DNA from 2 places in the Achromobacter sp. NCFB-sbj8-Ac1-l genome. Region 2 is predicted to be linked to the other one. Evidence: predicted binding sites of a transcription regulator. Region 2 holds the regulator's gene; the other holds the start of a gene.
What was found. The regulator NrdR, encoded in region 2, represses ribonucleotide reductase genes. The targets are predictions, from matches to a motif close to CACNANATNTNGTG.

Region 1 (14,555 bases), 2.0 Mb from region 2:
GATTTGAACCACGTCATGAATTCGCCTTTCTTAGGAACAGTGGTTCCGAGGCTAGAGCAAGGCGTGGCGCTGCGCTTTGCGCGGGATCAAGCGGGTGGGGGAAACGGCAGGGAGGGCGGCAGGGTTATTCGGGGACGCCGGCCGCCGGGCGGGGCCGGGGCGCAAGCGCCCCGACCGGACCCGCGCGTTACGCCACCAGCTTGACCAGCGCCGGCACCGTCAGCACGGCGGTGTAGTAGCCCATGAACTGCACGCCGGTATTGAAGCCGAACAGGCGCGACAAGAGGCCGCCGAACAGGCCCATGGTCAGGATCACCAGCAGGCCCAGGAACTGGCCTTCCCAGACGCTGATGACGATGATCAGACCGACGAAGGTGGCAATGATGGCCTCGTGGCTGACCTTGCGCGACACGAACAGCGCGGCGCGGCGCGCGAAGTTCATGGCGAACGGGTACGACACCACGGCCGCCAGCAACACCGCCAGCATGCCGTAGCCCAGGAATTCCCAGTGGTTCAGCAGGTTGTGCAGGTTGTGGGTTTCGCCGGTGGCCGCATCCACCGTGAAGCGGGGCGGGGCGTTGAACAGCGGCGCGGCGGGGCCGGCAGCCACCGGGCTGAGCGGCAGGCCGAAGGCGATCAGCGGAATCAGGGCCTCGGCGATGTAGGTCGCCTCGGTAACGCCGTTGCGCGCGCTGAGCACCGTGGTCAGGCGGTGGTAGGCATGCTTGATGCGCGAGCCGACCAGTTCGCCCAGCACCACGGTCATGGCGACCGGGCTGAACACGAAGGTGGCGCTGGAAATCGTGGCGGTGGCCAGCGTCCAGCGGGTCTGGATGCGGTCCATGACCTTGAGCGGGTTCGGAAAATAACCCGACCAGCCCTTAACGTCCGGCGCCAGCGAGAACGTGCGCACCTTGTCGCGCATCATCTTCGCGCGGCCCTGCGGCGCGATCACGGTGAACAGGTCGGCGATCAACGGGCCGATGGCAATGCCCAGGAAATAGCTGATGCTGAGCTTGACGCCGTACTTGGCCGTCAGGCTTTGCAGCGCCACGATCACCACCACGAAGGGCACCAGCAGCGCCACCGCGGCCCAGCGGCCGGCCGAGAAGTAGGCGATCAGCACGGCCGCGGCCAGGAAGATCCACGGCGCCGACTTGGTGATGGCGCCGCCGAACGGCGCCAGCAGCACGGCAAACAGCACCGCCAGCGGCACGGCCACGAAGGCCGCGACGATGGCGCCGGACACCATCTTGCGCAGCGCGATGTGCGGCACGCCCAGCTTGCGCAGCATGTTGGCGTCCTGCAGCAGTGGCGTGGCCAGCGTGTCGCCGGGGATGCCCAGCAGCGCGGTCGGCACGGCATGGGTCATGTGCTTGGCGACGGCGCCGGCCAGGAAGAACGTGAAGACGCCGGCGGGCGGCACGCCCAGCAGCACGACCAGCAGCGTCAGCGGGGCCAGCGTGGTGGTCTCGTCGGTGCCGGACACCAGGCCGATGGCGGCGAACACCACGGCGCCCAGCAGGCCCATGGCCGCGGCCACCATGATTTGTTCAAGCAGCGCGGGATCGCTCATGCCAGCACCTCTTTGGCGGCGCCTTGCGGCAGGTTGACGGCGGCGGGCGCGGGGGGCGGCGCGGCAAACAGTTCGTACAGGTCCAGTTCCTTCAGTTCCTGCACGACGGCGGGCGGCAGGTCCGCCAGCGTGCCCAGGCCGCCAGGTTGCGCGGCCAGTTCGGCCAGCACTTCGGCACGCCAGGCGGGATCGTGCGAGGCGCTGTGCTCGACCACTTCACGCTTGGGCGGGAACAGGCGTGCGCAGATCACGCCGGCCAGCACGCAGCCGGCCAGGCCTGCCAGCATGGCGTAGGCGTGGGCCAGTTCGGGCGAGGCCACGCGGGTGCGCAGCCAGCTGCTGGCGCTGTAAAAGCCCGCCACGCTGACGCCGATGCCGATGACGATCGCCCAGGCCAGGTGGCGCAGGTCGACCGTGTCGTTCCATACTTCGGCCAGGCGTCCGGCGGACGCCTTGCTGTCTCTATCCATGTCTGTCTCCTTGATGGATGGGCGGCGGCCAGGTCTGGCGCGCCGCCTCTGTTCTTGTGCGGCCGGCGGTGGGCCGCCGGCCGATGCCAGCCCCTAGGCCGGTTTACGCAGTTCCTCCAGCAGTGCCACGGCGCGGTCGGTGCGTACGTCGTGTTCCGCGGCCATGCGTTTGGCGATGGCGTCGATTTCGGCGCCGACGGCGCCTGCCGTCAGCGCGATGTTGCGCGCGTGCAGCGCCATGTGGCCGCGCTGGATGCCTTCGGTGGCCAGGGCGCGCAGCGCGCCCAGGTTCTGCGCCAGGCCGACGGCCACGGCAATCTCGCCCAGTTCCTGGGCCGAGCGTACCGCCAGGATCTTGAGCGCGATGCGCGCCAGCGGATGCGTCTTGGTGGCGCCGCCCACCAGGCCGACCGGCATCGGCATTTCCAGCGTGCCGACCAGGGCGCCCGAGGCATCCTTTTCCCAGTGCGTCAGCGACGTGTAGCGGCCGTCGCGGCAGGCGTAGGCGTGGGCGCCGGCTTCGACGGCGCGCCAGTCGTTGCCGGTGGCGACGATGACCGGGTCGATGCCGTTCATGATGCCCTTGTTGTGCGTGGCGGCGCGGTAGGGGTCGATGGCGGCGAAGGTGTAGGCGTCCAGCACGCCTTCGATGATCTCGGCGCCGCTGCGTTCCTTGGTGTCCAGCACGTCGGGGGTCAGGCGCACGCGGGCCCGCGACAGGCGCAGGTCGGCCAGGTTGGACAGGATGCGCAGGCGCACCGAGCCGCCGGTGATTTCCTCGACCAGCGGGGCCACGGCTTCGGCCATGGTGTTGACGGTGTTGGCGCCCATGGCATCGCGCACGTCCACGATCAGGTGCAGCACGATCATGGGGCCGCGCGGCGTGTCGGCGAACACGTGCACGTCAATGTCCTGGCAGCCGCCGCCCAGGCCGATCAGCACCTTGTCGCGGCTGTTGGCCAGCGTCACGATGCGCTCGCGTTCGCGCAGCAGCGCCAGGCGCGCGCCGTGCGGGTCGGTCAGGCCCAGCACCTGCACCTGGGCGCGCATCAGCGGCCGGGTGCTGGACGTTTCGAAGCCGCCGCCGCTGCGCGCCAGTTTGGCCATGAACGAGGCGGCCGCGACCACCGACGGCTCTTCCACCGCCATGGGCACCAGCACGTCGCGGCCGTTGATCTGGAAGTTGCCGGCCACGCCCAGCGGCAGCTCGAACGCGCCGATGACGTTTTCGATCATGCCGTCGGCGCGGTCCAGGCCCAGCGCGCCGGGTTCGGCCAGCAACTGGCGTTCTTCCGGCGTCAGGTCGGCGGCATCGGCGATGGCCGACAGGCGTTGGGCGGGGGTGAGGGCGCGGAAGTTCGGCAGGCGTGAATCGGCCACCATGGCATGTCTCCATATAAGAATCAGGTGGCCAGATTCTAGGTAAACTGTACCGGCATTCAGAGGTACAGTTTGGACGAACAGTACCATTGCACTGCACCAATTTTGGCCTGCTCCCGACTGGAATCCCACCCCGTGGACGACGACAATCCCCTGGGCCGCGCCCCGCGCGCCGCTCCCATCGCCGACAGCCTGGCCCGCCTGATCGGCCGCCAGATCGCCGACGGCGTCTACCGTCCGGGCGACAAACTGCCGTCGCTGCGCGAGCTGGCGCAATTGCATCGCTACGCCAAGAACACGGTGGTGGTGGCGTTTGAAATGCTGGTGGCGCGCGGGCTGGTCGAGCCACGCCGCGGGTCCGGCTTCTACGTGCTGGACACGGGCCCGGCGCAACGCGCGGCCGACGAAGAACCGGGCCAGCTCAGCCGCGCCATGGACATCGTCTGGCTGATGCGCGAACAACTGAAGACGCAGCCTGACGCCATCGCCGCGGGCGACGGCTTTCCGCCGGTGGAATGGCTGGCCGACATGCGCATGGACCGCTACCACCAGAAGGTGGTGCGCACGGGGCTGGGTACCTTGTTCCGTTACGGCAGCCGCTTCGGCTATGCGCCGCTGCGCGAAAGCCTGGTGCGCAAGCTGGGCGACGTGGGCATCAGCGCGGCGCCGTCGCAACTGGTGCTGACCCATGGCGCCAACGAAGCCATGGACCTGGTGATCCGCTACTTCCTGCCGCCGGGCGCGGCGGCGCTGGTGGACGACCCGGGCTACTACCCGCTGTTCGGCAAGCTCAAGCTGGCGGGCGTGCGCATGCTGGGCGTGCCGCGCCTGGCCGACGGCCCCGACCTGGCCGTACTGGAAGCCTTGCTGCAACGCGAGAAGCCGCGCCTGTTCTTCACCCAGTCGCTGGCGCATAACCCCACCGGGTCCGATATCTCGCCGGCCAAGGCCTACAAGCTGCTGCAACTGGCCGAACGCCATAACCTGGTCGTGGTCGAGAACGACCCCCTGGCCGACTTCAAGCCGACGTCGGCGGTGCGCATGTCGGCGCTGGACCAGCTGGAGCGCACGGTCTACATCGGCAGCTTTTCGAAGTCGTTTTCGGCGGCGTTGCGGGTGGGCTTCATCGCCTGCGGCGCGGCGCTGGCCAGTGACCTGGCCGACCTGAAGGCGCTGGTGCACGTCAGCAGTTCGGAATATTGCGAACGCATGGTGGATGTGATGCTGCGCGACGGCCATTACGAACGCCACCTGGTGCGGCTGCGCCAGCGCCTGGAAGCCGCCACCCGCAATGCGCTGCACGTGCTGGATGCGCTGGGGGCCGACGTGTACGTGCGGCCCACCCGTTCGCTGTATCTGTGGTCGGCGTTTCCCGGCGTGGAAAATTCACTGACGCTGGCGCAGGACCTGATGCCGGAAAAAGTCATCATGGCGCCCGGCCGCGTCTTCAGCGTGGACCCGACGGCGGTGTCGCCGTGGTCGCGCTGCAACGTGGGCGCGGTGGTGTCGCCGCGCTTCCAGACGGCGCTGGCGGCGCGGCTGGGCCAGTCCGGCCGGCGCCGCGTTCAGCGATAGGCGAACGGTTCGAACAGGCCCTGCAGCGTGGCCTGCGCGGGGGCGGTCAGGTGCCAGGCCGGCGCGGCGTCGGCGCTGGACCGCGCGCTTTGCACCGCAAAGCGTTTCACGCCGCGGCGCGCCAGTTCGCCGGCCAGGGCCAGCAGGCGGGTTTCGCTCAGCCAGTCCGGATGCCAGGTGATGCGGCATTCGAAATCCATGCCGGCCGTCAGCAATTGCGTCAGGCAGGCCTGGGCGGGGCGTTGCGAGTCGCGCCGGCCGGTGATGTCGTCATAGCCCTGCGCATCGGCCTTGATGTCCAGGCCCACCCAGTCCAGGTAACGCATGACATCGGCCAGGCGTAGCGGATAGATGCCGGCGGTGTGCAGGCCGATGCGAAAGCCCATGCGGCGCACTTCGCGGATCATCGAGGGCAGGCGCGGTTCGCTCAGCGGTTCGCCGCCGGAGAACACCACCGCGTCCAGCAAGCCCTGGCGGGTGTCCAGGAAGGCGCGCACGTCGCGCCAGTCATAGCGCGCGGCGCGGGTCTGCAATTCGGGGTTGTGGCAGTAGTGACAGCGCCAGGGGCAGCCGGCAATGAAGACCACGGCGGCCAGCGTGCCGGGCCAGTCCACGGTGGAAAACGGCGTCAGGCCGCCCACCGCCGGGCAATGGCGCGGCAGCGGCTGCGCCACCGGACGCGGCGGCGCGGCCCGGACTACGCGCAGTGCCTGGCGGCGCGCAGCCGGCGCGGCCGGGCGGCCGCCGGGCGCGTCAGGCACGCCGTTCGACGAAGAAGCGGCGTTCATTGAATTCGCCCTGTTTGCCGGTGTTGAAGGAAGAGACGGGGCGGTGATAGCCCATGACGCGGGTCCAGACTTCGCAACGCACCCGCTGGCTGTCGTCCAGGGGCAGGGCCTGCGGGGCGGTGGTTTCAGGAGAGATCAAGGTTTGCATGGCAGGTTCCTTGGTGTAGGGCCGGGCGGGGATCGTCCGGTGAAAAAATTCAAGCGGGCGTGCAGCACGCCGTCTGTTTGGCTTGCAGTTCGGCATCGCACTTCGGGCAGAACTCGTGGTGCCCGGCCAGGTAGCCATGGTTGGGGCAGATCGAGAACGTGGGCGTGACGGTGATGTAGGGCAGCCGGAAGTTCGACAGCGCGCGCCGCACCAGCGCCTTGCAGGCCTCGGCCGACGACACGGCCTCGTTCATGTACAGGTGCAGCACGGTGCCGCCGGTGTACTTGCCTTGCAGCGCTTCCTGCAGCGACAGCGCTTCGAACGGGTCGTCGGTGTGGCCCACGGGCAGTTGGCTGGAATTGGTGTAGTAGGGCTGGGCCGCGGTGCCGGCCTGCAGGATGTCGGGCCAGCGCTTTCTGTCTTCGCGGGCGAAGCGGTAGGTGGTGCCTTCGGCCGGCGTGGCCTCCAGGTTGTAGAGGTGGCCGGTTTCTTCCTGGAACTGCGTCATGCGCTGACGCACCCGGTCCAGGAGGCGCACGGCCAGCGCGTGGCCGGCGGGCGTGGTGACGTCGTCGGTGTCGCCGCTGAAGTTGCGGATCATCTCGTTGATGCCGTTCACCCCCAGCGTGCTGAAGTGGTTGCGCAGCGTGCCCAGGTAACGCCGGGTGTAGGGATACAGGCCCTGGTCGATATAGCGCTGCACCACTTTGCGCTTGGTTTCGAGCACGTCGCGGCCCAGCCCCAGCAGGTGGTCCAGGCGCGCCATCAGCGCGGCCTCGTCGCCTTTGCAGGTATGCCCCAGGCGGGCGCAGTTCACCGTCACCACCCCGACCGATCCGGTCTGCTCGGCCGACCCGAACAGGCCGTTGCCGCGCTTGAGCAGTTCGCGCAGGTCCAGTTGCAGGCGGCAGCACATGGATCGCACCATGTGCGGTTCCAGGTCGGAATTGAGGAAGTTCTGGAAGTAAGGCAGCCCGTAGCGCGCCGTCATCTCGAACAGGCGCGTGGTGTTGGGGTGGTCCCAGTCGAAGTCGGGCGTGATGTTGTAGGTGGGAATGGGGAAGGTGAAGACGCGTCCCTTGGCGTCGCCGGCCATCATCACGTCGATGTAGGCGCGGTTGATCATGTCCATTTCGACCTGCAGATCGCCGTAGGCAAAGGGCATTTCCTCGCCGCCCACGTAGGGAATCTGGTCCTTCAGGTCGGCCGGGCAGGTCCAGTCGAAGGTCAGGTTGGTGAAGGGCGTCTGCGTGCCCCAGCGGCTGGGCACGTTCAGGTTGTAGATCAGTTCCTGCATGGCCTGCTTGACCTCGGCATAGGTCATCGCGTCGCGGCGGATGAAGGGCGCCATGTAGGTGTCGAACGAACTGAACGCCTGGGCGCCGGCCCATTCGTTCTGCAACGTGCCCAGGAAATTCACGATCTGGCCGATGGCGGCCGACATGTGGCGCGGCGGCGTGGATTCGACCTTGCCGGGAATGCCGTTGAAGCCTTCGGTCAGCAACTGGCGCAGCGACCAGCCGGCGCAATAGCCGCTGAGCATGTCCAGGTCGTGGATGTGGAGGTCGCCTTCGCGGTGGGCGCGGCCGGCCTCGGGGGTGAAGACGTTGGACAGCCAGTAGTTGGCGGTGACCTTGCCGGCCACGTTCAGGATCAGTCCGCCCAGGCTGTAGCCCTGGTTGGCGTTGGCGTTGACGCGCCAGTCGCGCTGTTCCAGGTATTCCTCCATGGCGCTTTCCACGTCCACCAGCGTGTGGCGCAGCGCGCGCAGGCGGGCGTGCTGTTCGCGGTACACGATGTAGGCGCGGGCGGTGCGCCAGTAGCCGGCGCGCACCAGGGTTTCTTCGACCTGGTTCTGGATGGTCTCCACGCCCGGGCAGACATTGCCGTCGGCGGCCAGCGCGTCGATCACGGCGGCGGTCAGCGCCAAGGCGATGTCGGCGTCCAGTTCGCCCGTGCTGCGGCCGGCGGCGGCGATGGCCGCGGCGATCTTGGCGTGGTCGAATTCCACGACCCGGCCGTCGCGCTTGAGGATGTGTTCGAGTTGCATCGCTGGCACCATATGTTGTGGGGTGAGAAAACTCTACCACCACCTATGGTGCTCAATGCGACTTGGCCGCGCTGTTTGTCGGCCGGGTTTGATGCGGGTCAAATGGCGCCGGGCGGCCCCGCGCCGGCGCAATTGGACGGCGTCAGCCTAGAACCCGAAGCTGATGCCCGCGAGGGAAATCACCACCGCCAACGCCGCGGTGCCCATCGCCGGGCGCGGCGCCCACGACAGCATGCCGACCCAGAGCAGCGCGCCGGCCGACAGCCAGCCCAGCCAGGCCACCACGCCCACGGTGTTGCCCCACAGGCCCACGCAGGGCAGCAGCGCCAGCAGCAGCAGCAGGATGCCGGCGCCGCGCAGCACGCGGGTGTGGCCGGCCTTGGGGTCGCGGCCCCAGACCTGATCGTAGTGGCGCGGCATGGCAAGGCTGAGGCAGGCCATGCCGGAATAGGTCAAGAGCAGCGCCATGGCGATGCCGAATGCGTCGTTCAGATTCATGCTGCGGCTTCCTGTTGCGCGCGGGTCTTGCGCGGCGGGGGCGCCGACAAGGGGCTGTTGCGCAATCGTATCGCAGCCCAGCCGGCGGCCAGGCCCGTGGCCATGGCGGTGAGTTCGACGCCGGCGCTTTCCCAGTCGCCGCGGCCGATCTGCGCCAGCGGATGATCGCCCAGCGTCACCAGCGACAGCACGGGCAGCAGCAGGCACAGCGCTGCCAACAGACCCAGTTGCCCGATCCAGGCGCGCCGCGGCGTGCACAGCCAGGCATGCGCCAACGTCAGCGCCCACACGATGAAGAACACGCGCACTTCCCAGCCCGCGCGCTGCGGCAGCGACACAGGCAAGAGGCGGTTGGCCCACAGATAGGCGATGCAGGCGATGGCCAGCCCCGCCAATGCCGCCACGTTCAGGCCTTCGATCAGGCGGTAGACGCGCGCGGTGGCGGCGCCGAATTCGTTGCCCATTTTGGCGCGGCGCTTGACCATGAACAGCACGGCGCCCGTGCCCATCATGGCGGCGCCGGCCAGGCCGCACAGGAAGTACAGCCACTTCATGGCCGCGCCGCCGAACTTGACCATGTGCAGGTCGGACATGACCTGGCGGGTCAGCGACGCGCTGCCGCCATGCACGCCGCCGGGCGGACGCATGCGCAGCACTTCACCGGTCGCGCCGGAAAACTCCACCATGCCCGTGGTGTTGCTGATCGAGCGGTAGGTGTCGGCGTCTTCGTTCCAGCCATACACGCCGATGCGCATGGCGCCGTCTTCGGGGTTGTTGATGACGATGGCGCGGGCGCTCTGGCCGATCATCTGCTCGGCGCGGGCGACCAGCGGCTCCAGGGCCGGCGTGGCCAGGGGCGTGCCGGTGGGCGCGGGTTTGTCTTCGCCCATCAGCTCGGCCAGGTACTGGCGCGACGCTTGCGTGCCGGACCCATAGGCCGCCACCATCGGCGCGGGCATCAGCGTCACGCTCGAGATGACGATGCCGGTGTAGACGATCATGAACTGGAATGGCAGCGTCAGCACCGCGGTCGCGTTGTGGGCGTCCAGCCACGAACGCTGGCCTTTCTTGACGCGGAAGGTGAAGAAGTCCTTGAAGATGCGCTTGTGCGTGACCACGCCGGACACCATCGCCACCAGCATCGCCATGGCCGCGAAGGCCACGATCCACAGACCGACGGGATCGGTGTGCAGGGTGTAGTGGAAGTCGACGAAGTGCGTGCCGCCGATCGTGGCGCGGGCGGCGCCGTGGGAATCCTCGGCGAGTGCCTGGCCCGTGTCGGGATCCAGCTCGGCGTCGGCGTATTGGCCGTTCTTGTCGAACCAATAGGCCACCAGGCCATTGTCGTGAAAGCGGTCGACCGGCCAGATCTCCCACATGCCGGCGCCCGCGTGGTGGCGCGACATGTATTGCACGGCCAGTTCCAGCCGGCGTTCACGGTTGACGGGGGCGGGCGTCTGCTGCGCGTCCCGGGCTTCGGCGGCGTGATGCTCGGGTGTCATCCAATGCGTGATGGCCTCGGAAAACACCGCCAGCGTGCCGGTCAGGAAGACCGCGAACAGCAGCCAGGAAAACCACAGGCCGACCCAGGTGTGCAGCCAGGCCATGGATAAGCGGAAACCGGATTTCAGAACGAGCCTCTTTATTGTCGACGCGGCCACAGACGGGGCGCGGGGCATTTTATTGAGAATGGTTCCGATTCTAGTCTAAATGGGGTCGGAGTGGGGCGGGCCGCAGCGATGTGCGGCCCGGTTTTCCTGGCAGGGATACACCGGCCAAAGGCCGGCGGCGTCGCGAGAAGCGCGGTCTGTCAGGGGATGGCGGCGTCAAGCCCGCGGGGTGACGAAACCGCCTGCCCAGGCCTCAGTCCAGCTTGATATCGGCGCGCCGACCCACTTCGCCAAACGTGCGCAGTTCGTCTTCCATGCGGGCCTTGAAGGCCGGGCTGGGCAGGTATACGGGTTCAAGCGCCAGATCGGTGATCGCGCGGCGCACCTGCGGGTCCTGCATGATGTCGGACACGGCGGCGTTCAGCGTATCCAGCACCGGGGCGGGCGTGCGGGCCGGCGCCACCAGGCCGTACCAGCCCACCATCGACACGCTGGGCAGGCCGCTTTCGATGAAGGTGGGCACGTCGGGCAATTGCGGCACGCGGTGCTCGCCGGTGACGGCCAGGGCGCGCACCTTGCCGGCCTTGACCTGCGGCGCGGCGGACGACACCGTATCCACGCCCAACGCGATCTCGCCGCCGATGAGCGCGGTGATGAACTGTGCGCTGCCCTTGTAGGGCACCGGCGTCATCTTGGCGCCGGCGGCTTCGGCGAACATTTCGCCCACCAGGTGCGGCGCGGATCCCGGGCCGAAGGTGCCGTACATCAGGCCGCCGCTGGCGCTCTGGCGACGGGCCAGTTCGGCGGCTTCCTGGGCGGTGTGGGCCGCCACGCTGTTCTGCACCAGCAGCACCACGGGCGCCAGGGCCACGATGGCGATGTGTTCGAAGCTGCTGCGAGGGTCGTAGGGCAGCGAAGGTTTCAGCGCCGGCAATACCGTGTACGTGGTGCTGCCCGACAGCAGCAGCGTGTAGCCGTCGGGCTGGGCCCGCGCCACGGCGTCGGCGCCGATGACGGTCGAGGCGCCCGGGCGGTTTTCGACGATGACGGCCTGGCCGAGCTTGCCCGACAGTTTGTTGGCCAGCAGGCGGGCCACGGCGTCGGTGGCGCCGCCGGGCGTGAAGGGCACGACCAGCTTGATGGCCTGTTCGGGATAGGCGGCGCGGGCGTCGTGGGTCCAGGTGGTGGCAAGCAGGGTCGCCGCGAGCAGGGCGGCGGCGGACAGGCGGTTCAGCGTAGGGGCAGTCATGGACGGGTCGAAGATCGTGGGGAAATCGGTCAGGCGGCAGGCGCGGCTTTCTGGCGCAGGGCCGCGCCCTGGTCGCCCAGGTCCCAGAACAGGCCCGCCATGATCGCCAGCCCTTCGCGCGCCACGCTGCCCAGCAGGTGTTCGTTGGGCGCATGCTGCGCGCAGGCCGGATACGAATGCGGCACCCACAGGGTGGGCAGGCCGAGCTGGTCGGCAAAGATGTCGTTGGGCAGCGAGCCGCCCAGGTTGGGCAAGAGCGCCGGGCGCCGGCCCGTGGTGCGTTCCAGCGAGGCCGCGGCCCAGCGCACCCAGGCGTTGTCGGGCGACAGGCGGGTGGCGCCGGCCTGCATGCCCACGCGAATCTTCACGTCGGGGAAGCCCGCCTGGTCCAGGTGCGCGCGCACGTGCGATTCCAGCGCCTTCCAGTCGGTGCCCACCACGAAGCGCAACTGGCACCAGGCGACGGCCTCGGGCGGAATGGCGTTGACCGGCTTGGCCGGGTCGCCCGCGCCAAAGGTCAGCACGTCCAGGCTGTTCCAGCCGAACACCTTTTCCGGCGCCGACAGGCCCGGTTCGCCCCAGTACGCGTTGATCTCGGGGTCGTCCGCGCCGCCGCCCACTTCCAGGTCGGCCAGCGCCGCGGCCACGGCTGGCGGGATGGGGGGCGGGCGCAGGCCCTCGACCTGGATGCGGCCGCGGGCGTCCACCAGCGAGGCGATGGCGTGCGACAGCACGATGGCGGGGTTGGCCAGCAAGCCGCCCCAGTTGCCCGAGTGATAGCCGCGTTCACGCGCGCGCAGCGACAGTTCGAAATTCACCGCGCCGCGCGAGCCCATGAACAGCGTGGGACGCGCGGCGTTCAGGCGCGGTCCGTCGCTGGCGATGAACACGTCGGCCGCCAGCGTCTCGCGGTGTGCTTCGCAGAACGCCGCCAAGCCGGGCGAGCCGGCTTCTTCGCCGGTCTCGATCAGCCAGGTGTTATTGAAGCCCAGCGTGCCGCCGCGCGCCCGCAGGGTCTGGCGCAGGGCGGACAAATTGATGCTGTGCTGGCCCTTGTTGTCGGCGGTGCCGCGGCCGTACCAGCGGTCGCCGTCGACCTGCAGGCGCCAGGGGTCGCGGCCCGCGTCCCACTTGGCCGCGTTGCCGCGCACCACGTCGCCATGGCCGTACATCAGCACCGTTGGCAGCGCCGGGTCTTCGATGCGCCGCGCCACCAGGATGGGCAGGTCCATGCCCGCCGGGTTGGGATGCACCTGACAGGAAAAGCCCAGTTCGGTCAGCGCCGGCACCAGGTTGTCGTTCAGGTAGGCATGCTGGCGCGGGCCCTGGTCGGGCACTTCGCTTTCGGTCTGGTAGGCGACGCGGCCGGCCAGCTCGGCCAGGAGGGAACCGTCGTCATAGGCTTGGGTGGCATGCTGGATGGCTTGTTCGCGGGTCACTGCGGTCTCGGGGTAGGCGGCGAAGGCACAAAGTTATTACGGCTGGTCGCGTGCCACAATTAGATATTTCGCATATGAGCATTGCCATTTAGGCATGGATTGGGCGCGTTTCCCCGAGGGCGGGTCTTGCGGGGCGCTGCCGCGCGGGGTGCTGCGGGGGCACGTTGCGGGTAATCCATGACGGACGGGCGATGGACGATCTGCGATGACGGCGTTGCCATGACGAGGTTGCCATGATTTCACTTGGTCTGAGATATTTCCTGGAAGTTGCGCGCGGCGGCTCCATCGCTGCGGCGGCCGCCGCGCTGCACGTGGCCGCCTCGGCGGTCAGCCGCCAGATTTCCAAGCTGGAAGATGAACTGGGCGTGGCGCTGTTCGAGCGCCGGGCGCGCGGCATGGCGCTCAGCGAAGCCGGCCTGCAACTGGCCGCGTACGCCAACGCGGCCGAGCTGGAAGCCGAACGCGTGGCCAGCGGCCTGCGCCAGCGCAACGCGTTGGGCGATGTCACCATCCGCGTGGCCTGCACCGAGGGCTTTGCCCACGGCTTTCTGCCCATGTGCATGGCCGACTTCAAGCGCCGCCACCCCGAAGCGCGCTTTCACCTGCGGGTCGAGCACCCCGAAGAGGTCAACCGCCACGTGCTGGAAGGCCTGTCGCAGATGGCCTTGCGCTATACCGTGGCGCAGGACGATCGCCTCAAGACCGAGCTGCTGTGCCGCGCCCCGGTCTACGCCATCATGTGCCGCCGCCACCCGCTGGCCACCCGCCGCAGCATCGGCATGCGCGACCTGACCCAGGTGCCGCTGTCGCTGGGCGACCCGGGCACGACCGTGCGCCAGCTGTTCGACGCCGCCTGCGCCAATGCCGGCCTGCACATCGAACCGGCCTACGTGTCCAACCATTCGGCGGCCTTTCTGCCGATGCTGCCCGGCAGCCAGATCGTGGCCCTGTCGGGGTATCTGACGTTGATGGGGCAGATGGACAGCGCGGGGCTGGTGGCCGTGCCGTTCAGCAATCCGGAAATGCGCCAGCGCAGCATCCAGGTGGTGACGCTGCAAGGGCGCACCTTGCCGCCGCTGGCGCGGGAGTTTCTGGGGTTGCTGGCGGAACGCTTGAATGCGGCGCCGCGGGCGCCGGAGGGGGAACGGGGTGGGCGTGATTAGAAGAGGGCTGCCTGCGCCGTTGCGGTCTCGAATTTCAAGATGAGGTTCTCCTTTGGGATTGGGGTTTCCTGGACGTGAGAGGGGTCTCGTGAAAGATCGATACGGCGAGCTCAGCCTGCGGCCGCATCCACATCAAAGAACCCCACCGGCACATGGGCGGTCAGCCAGACGCCGTTGTCCGCCTGGAAAAACACGTGTCCCGCCTGCCGCATCCGGTCGGCGGCGATCTTCAACACCACGGGTTTGCCATAGCGTTGCCCCACCGACACGGCGGTGGTGATGTCTTGAGACAGATGCACGTGGTGCCGGCTTCCGGGGATCAGGCCTTGTTGCTGGATCGATTCAAGAAAGCGCGTGGCGGTGCCGTGATACAGGAACGGCGGCGGTTCTTTTTCGATGTGCTGGATGTCGACGCTATCGCTGGTGTGCCCCTGCACGGCGCGTATGCGGGCGCCGTCCGGCGAGATCGAAAAGCGCTTTTTGTCGTTGTCACGCACGACGTCCGCGATCAGGTCCCGGTCCAGGCGGCGGCCGTGTTGGGCTGCGGCGGCAATGAGCTGATCGATGTCGGCCCAGCCTTCCTGGTCGAGTGCCAGGCCGATGGATTCG
Region 2 (14,555 bases):
CTGGAACTCGGTCAGCAGCTGGATCTGCTGCTTGTACGGGCCCACGGCCTGGTTGAACGCGCGGATTTCGGCAGGCTCGAGGGCGCGGGCGACCGGCAGGTCCACCGACAACGGGTCGATGGGCTGGTTGTCGACGCGGAATTCGTAGTGCAGGTGCGGGCCGGTGGCCCAGCCGGTGGCGCCAACGTAACCCAGCAACTGGCCCTGGGAGATCTTGGCGCCCTTGGTGATGCCCTCGGCGATGCGGCTCTGGTGCGCGTACAGCGTCGAATACTTGCCGTAGTGCTTGACGATGACCACGTTGCCGTAGCCGTTCTGCCAGCCGGAGAATTCCACCGTGCCGTCGGCCGTGGAGTGGATCGGCGTGCCCGAGGGGGCCGCGTAGTCCACGCCCTTGTGTCCCGTCCACGTCTTGTGGATGGGGTGCATGCGCATGCCAAAGGTGGAGCTGATGCGGCTGAACTTCAGGGCGGTGCGCAGGAACGCGCCGCGCAGGCTGGTGCCGTCGAAGTCGTAGTACGAGCCGGTCTTGTTGTCGGCGCTGAACCAGACGGCGGTGTGGGTCTTGCCGCCGTTGATGAATTCCAGAGCCAGCACGCGGCCGGCGCCGGCGTAGCGGCCGTCGTGCGAGCGCACTTCGTAGACCACGCGGAACTGGTCGCCCTGGCGCAGGTCGCGCAGGAAGTCGATCTTGGAACTGAGGATGTCGGCCATCTGCATGGTGACCGAATCCGGGATGCCGGCGGCATCGGTGGCGCCGAACAGCGACGAACGGATCGTGCCCACGGCGACGCGGGTCTGGCGATCGGTGTTCTCGGTGATTTCTTCGGCCTTGTAGCCGTCGCCGGTGCGCGCCACGTGCAGCATGCGGGTGACGACCTGGCCGTCAGCCTCGTTGCCGGGGGTGTGGATGTAGCGCAGCCAGATCAGGTTGCCTTCCGCGTCGGTCGCGGCCTGCACGGAACGGCCCGGGTACAGCTTGTAGATGCTGCGCGCGCTGGCGTCGTGGGTCAGGAAGGTTTGTAGATCGGGCGAATCGAGTTCCAGGCGTTGCAGCACGGCGGCCAGCGTGTCACCCGCACGGATGCGGGTTTCGCTGATGTACGGCGCGGCGCTGGGCGTGCTGACTTCGACCTGTTCGGTGGTCAGCGGCAGAACGCTCTGGATGATGCGGGACGGGGGGATTTCGCTGCGGTCGGGTTGCTGCACCATGCCCAGGGCGGCGGCGCCGGCAAACAGGCCGATGGCGGTGACAAGGAGAGTGCGGCGGAAAAGTCCCGAGCGGTGGGGCTTGGGCTCGACGGGCGCAAACACGGCAGCAACTTTGCGCTTGATGCTACTCGCCAGGTCGTGGAGGCCACGATTCATCGTGAAGATACCCTCTCAGGTGGCTTGAGCTCGCAGGGTGCGTGACACGAACGGCCCTCGCGCGCCACGGGTTTCCGGGGCAAGGGCTGGCGCGGGGCGCAACTTGTGAACAAACGGGTGGTAGACCGGAGCACAACTGCGTATATATGACAGTTGCGTATGATTAGGGCGGTATCCTAGCTGATTCGGCTAGAATTTTCGATAGTTTTCGTCACTTTTTACACCTTTTTATCGGCTGAAGCCGTCGCGGCGCCCCAAAAATGTCTCCCTCCGAAGCCCCCATTACCCCTGAAGTCGAAGCCGATCTGCGTATTGCCAAACGCGGATGCGATGAGCTGCTGGTCGAATCCGAATTCGCCCGCAAGCTGGCCCGAAGCCGCGCCACCGGCGTGCCGCTGCGCATCAAGCTGGGGCTGGATCCGACGGCACCGGACATCCACCTGGGCCACACCGTGGTGCTCAACAAGATGCGCCAGTTGCAGGACCTGGGTCACGAGGTCATCTTCCTGATCGGGGACTTCACCTCGACCATCGGCGATCCCAGCGGCCGCAACAGCACCCGTCCGCCCCTGACCCGCGAGCAGATCGAGGCCAACGCCAAGACCTACTATGCGCAGGCCAGCCTGGTGCTGGACCCGGCCCGTACCGAGATCCGTTACAACTCCGAGTGGTGCGATCCGCTGGGCGCGCGCGGCATGATCCAGCTGGCCTCGCGCTATACGGTGGCCCGCATGATGGAGCGCGAGGACTTCACCAAGCGTTTCAAGGGCGGCATCCCGATCTCGGTGCACGAATTCCTGTATCCGCTGATGCAGGGCTATGACTCGGTGGCGCTGAAGTCCGATCTGGAGCTGGGGGGCACCGATCAGAAGTTCAACCTGCTGGTCGGCCGCGAGCTGCAGAAGGAATATGGGCAAGAGCCGCAGTGCATCCTGACGATGCCGTTGCTGGTGGGCACCGACGGCGTCGAGAAGATGTCCAAGTCCAAGGGCAACTACATTGGCATCTCGGAGGCGCCGGACTCGATGTTCGGCAAGCTGATGTCGATTTCCGACACGCTGATGTGGCGCTATTTCGAGCTGCTGTCGTTCCGGTCGCTGGAAGACATTGCGGCGCTCAGGCAGTCGATCGACGAAGGCCGCAATCCGCGCGACGCCAAGGTCATGCTGGCCCAGGAAATCATCACGCGCTTCCATTCGGCCAAGGCGGCCGAAGACGCCCTGGCGTCGTTCGAGGCGCGGTTCCGCGACGGCGCCATTCCGGAAGACATGCCCGAGGTGACCCTGGGCGGCGCGCCGGTCGGCATCCTGAAGCTGCTGCGCGAGGCCGGCCTGGTGGCGTCCGGGTCGGAAGCCCAGCGCAACGTCGAACAAGGCGGCGTGCGGGTCAATGGCGACCGGGTGGAAGACAAATCGTTGCAGCTGCCGGCGGGCACCTACGTGGTGCAGGTGGGCAAGCGCAAATTCGCGCGTGTAACCGTGAATGCATGATTGCGAGTTTTGTGAACCCATCATCGCAAAGTTTTTGATACGCTGGAGGCATGGTCAGGGGCAGGGACGCCTTTGCGGCACTTCAAGGAGCACGACATGAAACTCTCGAGTTTGTCTTTTTCCGATAACGAGTCGATTCCGGAGCGCTATGCCTTCGGCAAGATCGATGCGCAATCGCACGTCGCGCTGGCAGACAACTACAACCCGCAGTTTTCCTGGGACGACGTCCCGGCGGGGACGCAGTCGTTCGCCCTGATCTGCCACGATCCGGACGTGCCGTCCAAGCCCGACGACGTCAACCAGGAAGGCCGCGAGGTGCCGGCCGACCTGCCGCGGGTGGATTTCTTCCACTGGGTGCTGGTGGACCTGTCCGCCGACATGCGCGAAATCGAAGAGGGCACCTTTTCCAACGGCATCACGCCGCGTGGCAAGGGCGGCCCGCTGGCGCCGCTGGATGCCCGCCAGGGCATCAACTCGTATTCGTCCTGGTTCGCCAACGACCACGACATGAGCGGCGACTATTTCGGCTACGACGGCCCGTGCCCGCCCTGGAACGACGCGCTGGTGCACCGCTACGTGTTCACGCTGTACGCGCTGGACGTGCATACGCTGAACCTGCAGGGCGCCTTCACGGGTGAAGATGCGCTGCGGGCCCTGCAGAAGCACGTGCTGGCCCAGGCGTCGGTGACGGGTACCTACACGCTCAATCCGAAGCTGGCACCCAAGCAGATCGGTGCGACGTCGGCGTCCTGATCGTCGCCGGGCGTGAAAAAGGGCCGCTTTGATGCGGCCCTTTTTATTGGGTGACGGCAGGCGTGTCCATCAGCCGGTCGCGCGTTTCAGGCGCAGCAACGCCACGCCGAAGGCGACGAACACCGATCCCACCGCGCGGTTGATCCACAGCACGGCGCGCGGTTGCTGGAAGAGGCGCCGGGCGCGCCGCGCCAGGAGGCCGTAGGCCAGCAGCGAGGGCAGCGACATGCCCATGAAGATGCCGGTCAGGATGAAGAACTGCGGCAGCAGCGGTTCGGCGGCGTTCAGGAATTGCGGGAACAGCGCCGTGAAGAACAGGATGGGCTTGGGATTCAGGCCTGCCACGAAGGTGGCTTCCAGGTAGAGCGCCCAGGCGCCGCGAGGTGCGCGCCCCTGGGTGTCGGGTGGCGGTGCGGCCACGCTGCTTTTGCCCAGCAGGTGCCGCAGGCCCAGGTAGATCAGGTAGGCGGCGCCGGCGATCTTGAGCGCCGCGAACAGCAGCGCCGACGATTGCAGCACCACGCCCAGGCCCAGCATGGCGGCGGCCGACAGCAGGAACAGGCCGGTGACATTGCCCAGCGACGACGGCAGCACGGCGCGCAGGCCGCCGGCCGCGCCGTTGCGCATGGCCAGGATGCTGGCGGGGCCGGGGGTGACGACGCTGACGGCGGCGACCAGGGTGTAGGCGATCAAGGTCTGGGTTTGCATGAAAGGTTCTCAAGTCGGGTTGAGCCCGTTTTCCGGCGGCGGGGGAATGGCCGGAATTTCGCGCCCTTGCCGGGAATTTTGCCGTCATTCGGGGCATTTTGGCGACAAGGGAATTGGCGTGACGCGGTAAACTATTCGTCATTATCCGGGTTTACCCGCCCGGGCGCAGTTTCCCCCTCTCTTACCCGCTTCAGGAACCTCCCGTCATGTTTGACCGCAACCTCACCCTCTCCAAGGCTGACCCGGACGTCTGGGCCGCCATCCAGAAGGAAGACGTACGCCAAGAGCAGCACATCGAGCTGATCGCCTCGGAAAACTACGCCAGCCCGGCCGTCATGGAAGCCCAGGGCACGCAGCTCACGAACAAGTACGCCGAAGGTTATCCGGGCAAGCGCTACTACGGCGGTTGCGAATACGTCGACGTGGTCGAGCAACTGGCCATTGACCGCCTGAAGCAGATTTTCGGCGCCGAAGCCGCCAACGTGCAGCCCAACTCGGGCTCGCAGGCCAACCAGGGCGTGTACATGGCCGTCCTGAAGCCGGGCGACACCGTGCTGGGCATGAGCCTGGCCGAAGGCGGCCACCTGACCCACGGCGCGTCGGTCAACGCTTCGGGCAAGCTGTACAACTTCATCTCGTATGGCCTGGACGAAAACGAAGTCCTGAACTACGCCCAGGTCGAGCAACTGGCCCGCGAACACAAGCCCAAGCTGATCGTGGCCGGCGCGTCCGCCTACGCCCTGCACATCGACTTCGAACGCATGGCCCGCATCGCCCATGAAAACGGCGCGCTGTTCATGGTCGACATCGCCCACTACGCCGGCCTGGTGGCGGGCGGCGCCTACCCCAACCCGGTGCCGCATGCCGACTTCGTCACCTCGACCACGCACAAGTCGCTGCGCGGCCCGCGCGGCGGCGTCATCATGATGAAGGCCGAGTTCGAAAAGGTCGTCAACTCGGCGATCTTCCCCGGCATCCAGGGCGGTCCGCTGATGCACGTCATCGCCGGCAAGGCCGTGGCCTTCAAGGAAGCGCTGGAACCCGAATTCAAGGCTTACGCCCAGCAAGTGGTCAAGAACGCCAAGGTGCTGGCCGATACGCTGGTCAAGCGTGGCCTGCGCATCGTGTCGGGCCGCACCGAAAGCCACGTCATGCTGGTGGACCTGCGTTCCAAGGGCATCACGGGCAAGGAAGCCGAAGCGGTGCTGGGCCAGGCCCACATCACGGTCAACAAGAACGCCATTCCGAACGATCCGGAAAAGCCCTTCGTGACCAGCGGCATCCGCCTGGGCACCCCGGCCATGACCACCCGCGGCTTCACCGAAGCCGAAGCGGAACTGACCGCCAACCTGATCGCCGACGTGCTGGACAACCCGCGTGACGAGGCCAACATCGCCGCCGTTCGCGCCCGCGTCAACGAGCTGACCTCGCGCCTGCCGGTCTACGGCAAGAAGTAAGACGGCCGCTGGCGGCGTCAGCCGCCCAGCCTGCGAAAAGGACGGCTCCGCAAGGGCCGTCCTTTTGTTTGTTTCATCGTTACAATGTCGACGAATTATTGCCTTTCCGTGTTTTCAGGGATCACACATGCGGTGTCCATTTTGCGGCAATTCCGAAACGCAGGTCGTCGACAGCCGTGTCTCGGAAGAGGGCGACGCCATCCGCCGCCGGCGCCGCTGCCAGTCCTGTGACAAGCGATTCACCACGTACGAGCGGGTGGAACTTGCCCTGCCGTCCGTCGTCAAGCGCAACGGCAGCCGCAGCGAGTACGATCCGGCCAAGCTGCGCGCCAGCCTGAGCCTGGCGCTGCGCAAGCGGCCGGTCAGCACCGAAGACGTGGACGGGGCCGTGGCCCGCATCGAAGAACAGCTGTTGGCCAGCGGCCTGCGGGAAGTGCCGTCCGAGCACATCGGCGAACTGGTCATGAACGAGCTGCGCAAGCTCGACAAGGTGGCCTATGTGCGGTTCGCATCGGTCTACAAGAGCTTCGAAGACATCGGCGAATTCGTCGAGGCCATCCGCGAAATGCAGGGGCCGCTGCTGCCGGGCAAGCTGCGCAAGGAATAACGCCGCGCGCAATGACGGCGCAGGAATGACGGCGAACGCCGTTTACCGCGGTTCCGCCCGCGCCATGCTTGGCGTCTGCGGCTGGAAGCGGCGCCACACGCGGCGCAGGTGCTGGGCCGAACCGAAGCCCGACTTTTCCGCCACCAATTCCAGGTTCAAGCGCGTTTCGCGCAGCATGTCGCGCGCCAGCGCGACGCGGATCTGATACAGATAGTCCATGGGCGTGCAGCCCGCGTGCTCGCGGAACAGCCGCGTCAGGTGCCGCGCGCTGGTGTGGGCCTGCTCGGCCAGCGATTGCGCCGACCAGTCCGCGGCCGGGTTGCGTACCACGGCGTCCTGGACGCGATGCACGCCGGGATGCATGTGATTGCGATGTTCCAGCCACGGCGACAGCGCCGAATCGGTGCCGGCGCGGCGCTGGTAGACCACCATGTCGCGCGCCACCTCGCTGGCCACGCGCGGCCCGCAATGGCGCGACACCATGTGCAGCGCCAGGTCGATGCCGGCGGTGATGCCGGCGCTGCTGACCAGGTTGCCGTCTTCGACGAAGATGCGGTTGTCGTGCAGCCGGGCCGTCGGGTCCATGGCGGCAAGCTGGGCCAGGCAGCTATGGTGCGTGGTGCATTCGCGTTGGCGGGTGAGGCCGGCCGCGGCGGCGAATAAGGCGCCGGCGCAGACGGTCATCAGCGTGAAGCCGTCGGCCGGATGCCGTACCGCCAGCCACTCGATGATGCGGCGCGCCTCGGGTTCGTCCAGGCGGGTGGGCTTGCCCACGACGCCCGAGACGATCACCAGCGCCTCGGGCGGCAATTGGTCGGGCAACGGCTGGATGCGCGCCAGGTGCAGGCCGGGAATGCCGCTTTCGATTTCCGTGGACGGGCCGCAGAAATGCTGCGTGAACGCGTCGGGGCACAGCTTGTTGGCCACGCGAAAGGCCTCGGCCGGGCCCGCCACGTCCAGCAGCACGATGCCCCGGGGCAGTATGAAGTGCACGGGAATCATCGGGGGCGTCCTGTCCTGGTGGGTTCGGTCAGGCGCTGGCGAAGGCGTCGGCGGCGCGCGCGATGCGGGCAAAGCGCCCTTGCAGCACGAGTTCGGTGCGGTCGCGGATTTCCGCCGAGGTGTAGTGCTGGCCCGACGGGCTCTGCATGGCAAACGTCAGCGTGGCGTCGGTCGGGAACACGACCTTGTAGCCGGCGTCGCTGGCATGCCGGGTGGTGGTTTCGCAGCACTGTTCGGTGCGGATGCCGCTGACGATCACGCCTTCGATGCCGTTCGCGGCCAGCCAGTCGTGCAACGTCGAACCGTCGGCGGCCTTGCCGTACAGCGAGGAATGCACCGTCTTGTGGAACACCGCGTCGGGCGAAATGCGGATTTCGTCCAGGGTCCTGACGTGGCCGGACGCCAGGGAAAACGGATTGGCGGGGTCGTTGGCGGCGCTGATGTGGAACACCTGCAGCACCGGAATGCCGCGCGCCGCGGCCGAATCGATCAGGCCCTGGAGCTGCGAGACAAACGCGGGGTATTCGGACTCGTCCCAAAACGGACGCTGCCGGAAGGAATCCTGGACGTCGATGACTATCAGTGCTTGTTTCATGGTTCCGGGCTCCGTGCCGTGGAATTTCAAGGGGTATGGCAGGTATTTTCGCCCTGGCATGCCCCTTGGGCGAGGCCGGCTCCAGACCAGCATCGGCCCGAAACGGACATGCTGGCCAGGCCCTGTCGAAGATCATAGCGCGGCACGGAGCGCAAGGCCCGCCGGCCGGCTGCTCCCCGTGCCCATCGCGGGCGGCGGACATACAATCGCAGGCATGACGCACCCTTATGACTCCGACGACCTTACCTGGATGCGGCGCGCCCTGGCGCTGGCGCAGACCGTCATGTACACCACGGCGCCCAACCCCCGGGTGGGCTGCGTGATCGTGCGCGACGGCCGGGTGCTGGGCGAAGGCGCGACCCAGCCGCCGGGCGGCCCGCATGCCGAAGTCGGCGCACTGCGCGATGCCCAGGCTCGCGGCGAATCGGTGGCCGGCGCCACGGTATATGTCACGCTGGAACCGTGCAGCCATTTCGGCCGCACGCCGCCCTGCGTGGACGCGCTGCTGGCCGCCAAGCCGGCCCGGGTGGTGGTGGCGCTGGGCGACCCCAATCCGCTGGTCAACGGCCGCGGCCTGGCGCGGCTGCGCGAGGCCGGCATTGCCGTTACCACCGGCGTGTGCCGCGAAGAAGCGCTGGCCATCAACGCGGGCTTCATGTCGCGCATGAGCCGCGGGCTGCCCTGGACCTGGCTGAAGATGGCCACGTCGCTGGATGGCCGCAGCGCGCTGCATAACGGGGTGTCGCAATGGATCACCGGCCCAGAGGCGCGCGCCGACGGGCACCATTGGCGCGCACGCAGCTGCGTGGTGCTGACCGGCATCGGCACCGTACTGAAGGACGACCCGCAACTGACCGCGCGCAGCGTGGCCACGCCGCGCCAGCCGCGCCGGGCGGTGGTCGACGGCCGTCTTGAACTGCCGGAAGATGCGCGCCTGATCGATGGCGGCGAAGTCATCGTCTTCACCGCTCGCGCCGATGCGGCAAAAGAAGCCCGGCTGGCGGCCAGGAACGTACGGGTGGTGGCGCTGCCGGGGCAGGAACCCGACCGGGTCGACCTGCCCGCCATGATGCGCTGGTTCGCCGCAGAGCAGTTCAACGAAGTCCATGTCGAGGCCGGTGCGGGCCTGAGCGGTGCGCTGGTGGCGGCGGGTTGCATCGACGAACTGCTGGTCTACCTGGCGCCGATGCTGCTGGGCGATGCCGCCGGCCTGGTCAAGCTGCCGCTGCTGGAGCGGCTGGAGGCCGCCCCACGTTACGAATTCATCGACGCCGAGCGCCTGGGCGCCGACATGCGCGTGCGCGCGCGGGTGGCGGATCACTGGCGCGAGCTGATGCGCCGGGTCGAGCTGCCGGCGCTGTCCTAGGGGCTGCGCCCGAGCGCGCTTCGCTCTTCTTTATCAGCAGCCCCGCTTCCCAGCAGGCCCCGCTCAGGGTTTGCTGCCTCGCGGCCGCCAGGCCCGGACACCCGCACCCAGCGCTGCCAGCGCCAGCAGGCCGCCGGCCAAGAGCAGCCCCGGATGCTGATGGCGCACGCGTTCCCATGCCTTCCAGGCCTGGATGTAGTGAAAGCGCGAGGCCGACTGGAAGTCGGGTTCAGGGCATTCGCGGCCAAAGGTGGCGCTGAACGGCACCTGCGCGCCCTGATCCACATAGCGCAGGTAGATGGCGGTGGCGCGTTCCGGCGTGTCGTCGATGACGTAGCGCGCGCCGCGGCACAGCACGGCGGCGAACGCCTGAGAGCGGGTGGGCAACTGGTCGGCAGCCTTCAGCGCGTAGTCGGCGGCGATCTGGCGGTAGTGGTAGCGCACGTCGGGTTTGGCTTCGCTGGCGGCGTAGCGCACCCGTTCTTCCTGCGTCACGAAGGGGCCGGGCAGGTCGGCTTCGGCGCGTTGCAGTGGCGTATCCAGCGGCTGGCCGGCGTCGGCGCGGGCCTCGCGCCACCACGGATTGGCGTCGCGGCCGGCGCCGGCTGCGTAGCTGCCGTCGTACACGGCGTAGTCGGGGCCCTGTTCGTAACCCATGATCCGCATGCCGTCGCGACGCGCCAAGGTAGCGGCGGCGTACCAGGCCTGCGCGCGCGAGGTGCGGCCCCAGGCGTTGCCGGCGGCTTGCAGCGCGTCGCTGTACTCGGCGGCGCGCTGGCGCACGTTGGAGTCCACAATCTTCCAGTCGCCGTCCTGGTATTGCAGCGAGGCAAAGCGGGGATCGCCGTCGGCGGGGAAATAGGCCAGCGCTTCGTCCGCCCGGCCCTCGCGCACCAACCGGCGCGCCAGCAACTGGCGCAGGCGGTCGTGCACGGGGGGCTGGTGCAGGCGGCTCCATTCGTAGAACTGCTCGGTGGTGTAGCGGTTGAAGCCAGGCGGCCGCGAGGGCGGCGGCGACACCGGGGCCTGGCGGTCCACGTAGGCCTTGAGCTCATCGGTCGTCAGCACGCGTTCGGCCACGTAGGCCGCGTCGTTCCAGTACGGCGACAGCGGCCAGCCTTCGTCGGGCGGCGCTTCGCCATCCCGGTGGGCGGCGGCGCGATAGAGCTGGTCCAGCGCTTCGACATATTGGCCGCGCGACAGCGACAGCACGCCTTGCTCGGCTTTCAGCAGCGCACCCGCGTTGGGTTCCAGGCTGCCGTCGGCCCGCGGAAACGCGGCCAAGGCCCGCGTGTAGGCGCGCGCGGCGCGTTCGTTGTCGCCCTGTCGCACGGCAAGCTTGGCGCGCACCCACCAAGCCAGCGCCGTATCGAGCCGCTCGGCCAGCGCCTGCGCCAGGTCGTAGCGGCCCACGCGATACGCCAGCGCGGCCACCCGGTCGGCATCGGCGATGCGCTGCGGGTCCTGCGTCTGCAAGGCGGTCACCAGCGACTGCAGCGTGGGATTGGGCGTGAGGTCGGGCCGGCCGGTGGCGGCATCGGCCAGGGCCAGGCGGCCGGTGGCGTCGAAGGTGGCCCACAGGTCGTTGGCGCTGTCCGGGTTGCCGTCGACGATGTCGCCCACGCGGGCCAGCCCGTAGGCTACCAGCAGCCGCTGGCTGATCGGATCGTCGATCAGGCGGGATGCGCGAGCGGGCGAGCTCAACCCCCACTGGGCGAGAATACGAAGCGATTCTCGTCCGCTGACCGAACCGCGGGCGGCCTGGTCTGCGTACAGGTGAATGGCCTGTTTCAGGTCGGCGGGCGCAATGGCGTCGGTGCACTCGGTGGCGGGGGCGCCGTCTTCGTAGACGCAGGGGCCTTGCGCGCCGGTCAGGTATAGCCGGGCCTGCTGACCGTAGCTGGCCACCGCCAGGCCGAGCGGATCGGCGTCGCCGCGCAGCGCCAGGGTGCGGACGCGCGCGTAGGCGTCGGCGTCGTGCGTGCGCCAGGCGTCGGCATCGTGGCTGGCTTCGTGGGAATGCTCGTCCAGCGGCGCGTAGGCGGCTTCGACGTCCCCCATTTCCGCCAACAGGTAGGCCGCCCAGACGCTGCGCGTCGCGGCTTGTTCGGCCGGTAACTCCAATATAGAGAGCAGGCGTTTGCGGGCGCGGTCCCGGCGCTCGTCGCCCTGGCCTTGCGGGGCCGTCCGGTAGTCCACCGCGGCGGCGACATACAGGCGTACCGCCTCGGGCAGGCCCGCGCCAGCGGCATAGGCCTGATCGCCGTCGGGCTTGGCGCGCATGGCGCGGATCTGGTCGCGTTGCGCCGAGCTGAGCGCCGGGTCGTAGTCTTCCGGCATGGCGTCGGACCGGTAAGTCCCGTCAGGTAGCAGGGCCGATTCGCTGGCGCGCAGCGCGTCGGTGGCCGGCGCCAGCCGCGCGGCCTCGTAGGCGAAGGAATTGGCGGGCGTGCCTTGCAGCGTGCCGGCGCGGTCATCGAGCAGTTGCGGCGGGAACTCCGGACCGCAGGCGATGACGATGCCGGCGCCCGCGGCGCAGGCCAGCAGCAGGGCGGCGACAAGCGATTTACGGTTGTACATGAAGGCTCGGGGTTGCGGATTCACAGCGTATCCATCCAATGGCGCGTTCGGCGCCGGCACGCAACAGGCCATCTTGCGCGCGGCGAAGATACAGGCCCTGGCGGTCGTATTCAAGGGTGTAGCCGTTGATGCCGTCGGCCGCGCGGCAGGCGGCGTCCAGGCGGATGGCAAAGGGCAGCGGGGCATCGCTGTTGCCGCGGTTGGCCAACAGCACGTTGCGCGCGCCGCCGGGGCCGGCGGTTTGCGCCGCGACGGTCATGTCGGCGGTCAGGGGCTGGCGGGCGAGCACCGCGCGCCAGGTCGGCAGGCTCCAGGCGCGCGTATCGGCGGCGGTTGGCAGGCGGAACCAGACGATGCCCGCCAGGCCCGATGGCGGTTCGCGGTCCAGCTGGGCCACAAACGCCGCCATGTCGGCGGGTGCGACCAGCAGTTCGGCCGAGCGGCCGCCAGGCATCAGGGCGGGGCGCTCGCTTTCGACGGCGGCAATGCGGCCGCTGTCGTCCCAGGCGACGCGGCTGCCGTAAGTGGGCAGGGCCACGCGCCACGGCCGATGGGTCTGGCGCGCATAGGCATCCAGCCAGGCGTGTGCGCGCTTGGCGTTGAACAGACCCAGCGCGGGATCCTGCACGGCATGGACCTGCAGCACGGTTTCGTCCGGGACCGCCAGCAGCGCGGCCAGCGCGGCGCTGTCCAGCCAGGTCGGCAATGCGGTGATCGACAGCGCCACGCCGGGCACCAGCCGGTGCTTCAGGTCGATCAGCAAGGCGGTGTAGGCCGGCAGTTGCGAGGTGGCGCAGTCGTAGTCGATTTCAAGCGCGGCGGGCACGACGCCGGCATCGCGCCACGCGGCCAGCGTGGCGGTGGCGCGAGCGATGATGTCGTCGGACCGCAGCGCGCCCACGCGACCGTCCAGCCGCAGCACCGCGACCACCGGCCGCTGGGTTGCGGCCAGCGCGGCGAGATCCGGCGCGGCATCGAACCAGACGCCGTCGGCGCGCATTTCCGCGGCCAGCACGCGCCAGGACCGCACGGATGCGGCGCCGTCTGCCAGCGCGCCGGTCACGGCGGGCGTCCAGCGCCTTTGCCAGACATAGGCATCGTTGGGAAGGGGGGCGCCTGCGTGCGGCGCGCGGGCGGGTTCGCAGCCGGCCAGCAGCAGCAGGCCGCAGATCGCCGCAAGCAGGGGCCGGCGCCGCGGCGCGTTGGCGATGCGAAACCCTGGGGTGGCGGGTCGCGGGCGGGTCGGCATGATGCGGTGAAAGACAGTGAAAAGAAAAGGGCTGCGCGCGGCTGAAAAGATGCGTGATTCTATCCTTGATGTCGCAAGGGGTATTAGCACTCTGCGCATGCGGCTGCCAGGAAATGCAGCCGATAGTCGCAGACCATCGCCGGCATAGCGTTTGCCGGCGCGGCTTGCAGCCGGATCGCAGCAAGTTTGGGAGCGATTCTTGCGTGAACGCCGTTCGCGTTGTCCCTAACATTTCCTGCTGCATTTTTTGCGCATCGGCGCAAATGAATTGCCACAAAAGCGTCAAATCGGCTTAAGCTAAGACCATGACTTGGCGCTACGCGCGCATGGCTTGCTCCACCGCCCGCAACGCGCCCTCGTCACCACGGATTCCAGTGTTGCGTACCGGCGCTTTCAACAACCGGACCGACACGTCGCTGAACCCGGTCGCACATCGCGCCGTTCAGACCGTTCGCTGCCATCGTTCAGCGAACGCACCGGGCCTTACGCCCCGGATCATAAGAATCCACCGGGATATCGCTCATCCCTTCAAATCATTGCTGACCATTTCATATGCGGCCGCATCATGCGCCCGTTCTACAGCGATATGCTGAAGGCGTACGAGTGAACTTATTCACGTTAGTTGCAATCCCTGACGGAACTTGTGTCCGAAGGGTGCAGCCTAAACGGAAAGGGCCCGATCGTGCTCTTGGTTGATGTGTGGCGAAAGCAACATACGACCGTGCCGAGATTGCTTATGGCGAGATTGTCTAGTCACGCACAAGCACTGAGGCACACAATGGGGACACGTAGGGACGTCATGGCTTTTTCGCGTGTTGTAGGAGGTTTCCGTGCAAAACATCGTCGAAGGCTTCAAGTCGCAGTATGCAAGAGAGCAGGAGTCAGAGCTTTCCCTTGAGGAATATCTGAATCTCGCCAAACGCGATCCGATGGCATACGCCAGCCCCGCTGAGCGCATGCTGGCGGCGATTGGTGAACCTGAAATCGTGGATACGCGCAACGACCCACGTCTTTCCCGTTTGTTTTCCAACCGGACCATCCGGCGCTATCCAGCGTTTCAGGAGTTCTACGGCATGGAGGACGTCATCGGGCAGATCGTGGCGTTCTTCAAGCATGCCGCGCAGGGACTGGAAGAGCGCAAGCAAATCCTCTATCTGCTGGGGCCTGTGGGCGGCGGCAAGTCGTCCATCGCAGAACGCCTGAAGGTCCTGATGGAGAGCTATCCCATCTACGCGCTCAAGGGTTCGCCCGTGAACGAGTCGCCGCTGGGCCTGTTCCATCCCGAACGCTTCGGTGACACCCTCGAAAAGGAATACGGCATTCCGCGCCGCTACCTGTCGGGCATCATGTCGCCGTGGGCGGTCAAGCGGCTGAAGGAAT

Region 1: ACUDP5_RS12495 (ribonucleoside triphosphate reductase) is a predicted target of NrdR. The motif match lies at 7,994-8,007, and genes of this name have one in related genera.

The regions. Positions count from the first base shown of each region.
Region 1 is NZ_CP199812.1:2,700,789-2,715,343, forward strand. It holds gene ACUDP5_RS12460 (nitronate monooxygenase family protein) at 1-17, opposite strand, end outside; gene ACUDP5_RS12465 (tripartite tricarboxylate transporter permease) at 188-1,576, opposite strand; gene ACUDP5_RS12470 (hypothetical protein) at 1,573-2,046, opposite strand; gene ACUDP5_RS12475 (hydroxymethylglutaryl-CoA reductase, degradative) at 2,140-3,429, opposite strand; gene ACUDP5_RS12480 (aminotransferase-like domain-containing protein) at 3,562-5,001, shown strand; gene ACUDP5_RS12485 (anaerobic ribonucleoside-triphosphate reductase activating protein) at 4,992-5,789, opposite strand; gene nrdD (anaerobic ribonucleoside-triphosphate reductase) at 5,755-5,937, opposite strand; gene ACUDP5_RS12495 (ribonucleoside triphosphate reductase) at 5,987-7,987, opposite strand; gene ACUDP5_RS12500 (DUF3325 domain-containing protein) at 8,135-8,485, opposite strand; gene ACUDP5_RS12505 (PepSY-associated TM helix domain-containing protein) at 8,482-10,092, opposite strand; gene ACUDP5_RS12510 (Bug family tripartite tricarboxylate transporter substrate binding protein) at 10,349-11,344, opposite strand; gene ACUDP5_RS12515 (M20 family metallopeptidase) at 11,374-12,783, opposite strand; gene ACUDP5_RS12520 (LysR family transcriptional regulator) at 13,017-13,946, shown strand; gene ACUDP5_RS12525 (RNA 2'-phosphotransferase) at 14,057-14,555, opposite strand, start outside.
Region 2 is NZ_CP199812.1:668,485-683,039, forward strand. It holds gene ACUDP5_RS03125 (M23 family metallopeptidase) at 1-1,368, opposite strand, end outside; gene tyrS (tyrosine--tRNA ligase) at 1,629-2,858, shown strand; gene ACUDP5_RS03135 (YbhB/YbcL family Raf kinase inhibitor-like protein) at 2,955-3,611, shown strand; gene ACUDP5_RS03140 (LysE family translocator) at 3,681-4,319, opposite strand; gene glyA (serine hydroxymethyltransferase) at 4,526-5,776, shown strand; gene nrdR (transcriptional regulator NrdR) at 5,904-6,383, shown strand; gene ACUDP5_RS03155 (GlxA family transcriptional regulator) at 6,426-7,385, opposite strand; gene ACUDP5_RS03160 (cysteine hydrolase family protein) at 7,414-7,980, opposite strand; gene ribD (bifunctional diaminohydroxyphosphoribosylaminopyrimidine deaminase/5-amino-6-(5-phosphoribosylamino)uracil reductase RibD) at 8,231-9,346, shown strand; gene ACUDP5_RS03170 (hypothetical protein) at 9,410-11,926, opposite strand; gene ACUDP5_RS03175 (DUF3142 domain-containing protein) at 11,913-13,175, opposite strand; gene ACUDP5_RS03180 (PrkA family serine protein kinase) at 14,015-14,555, shown strand, end outside.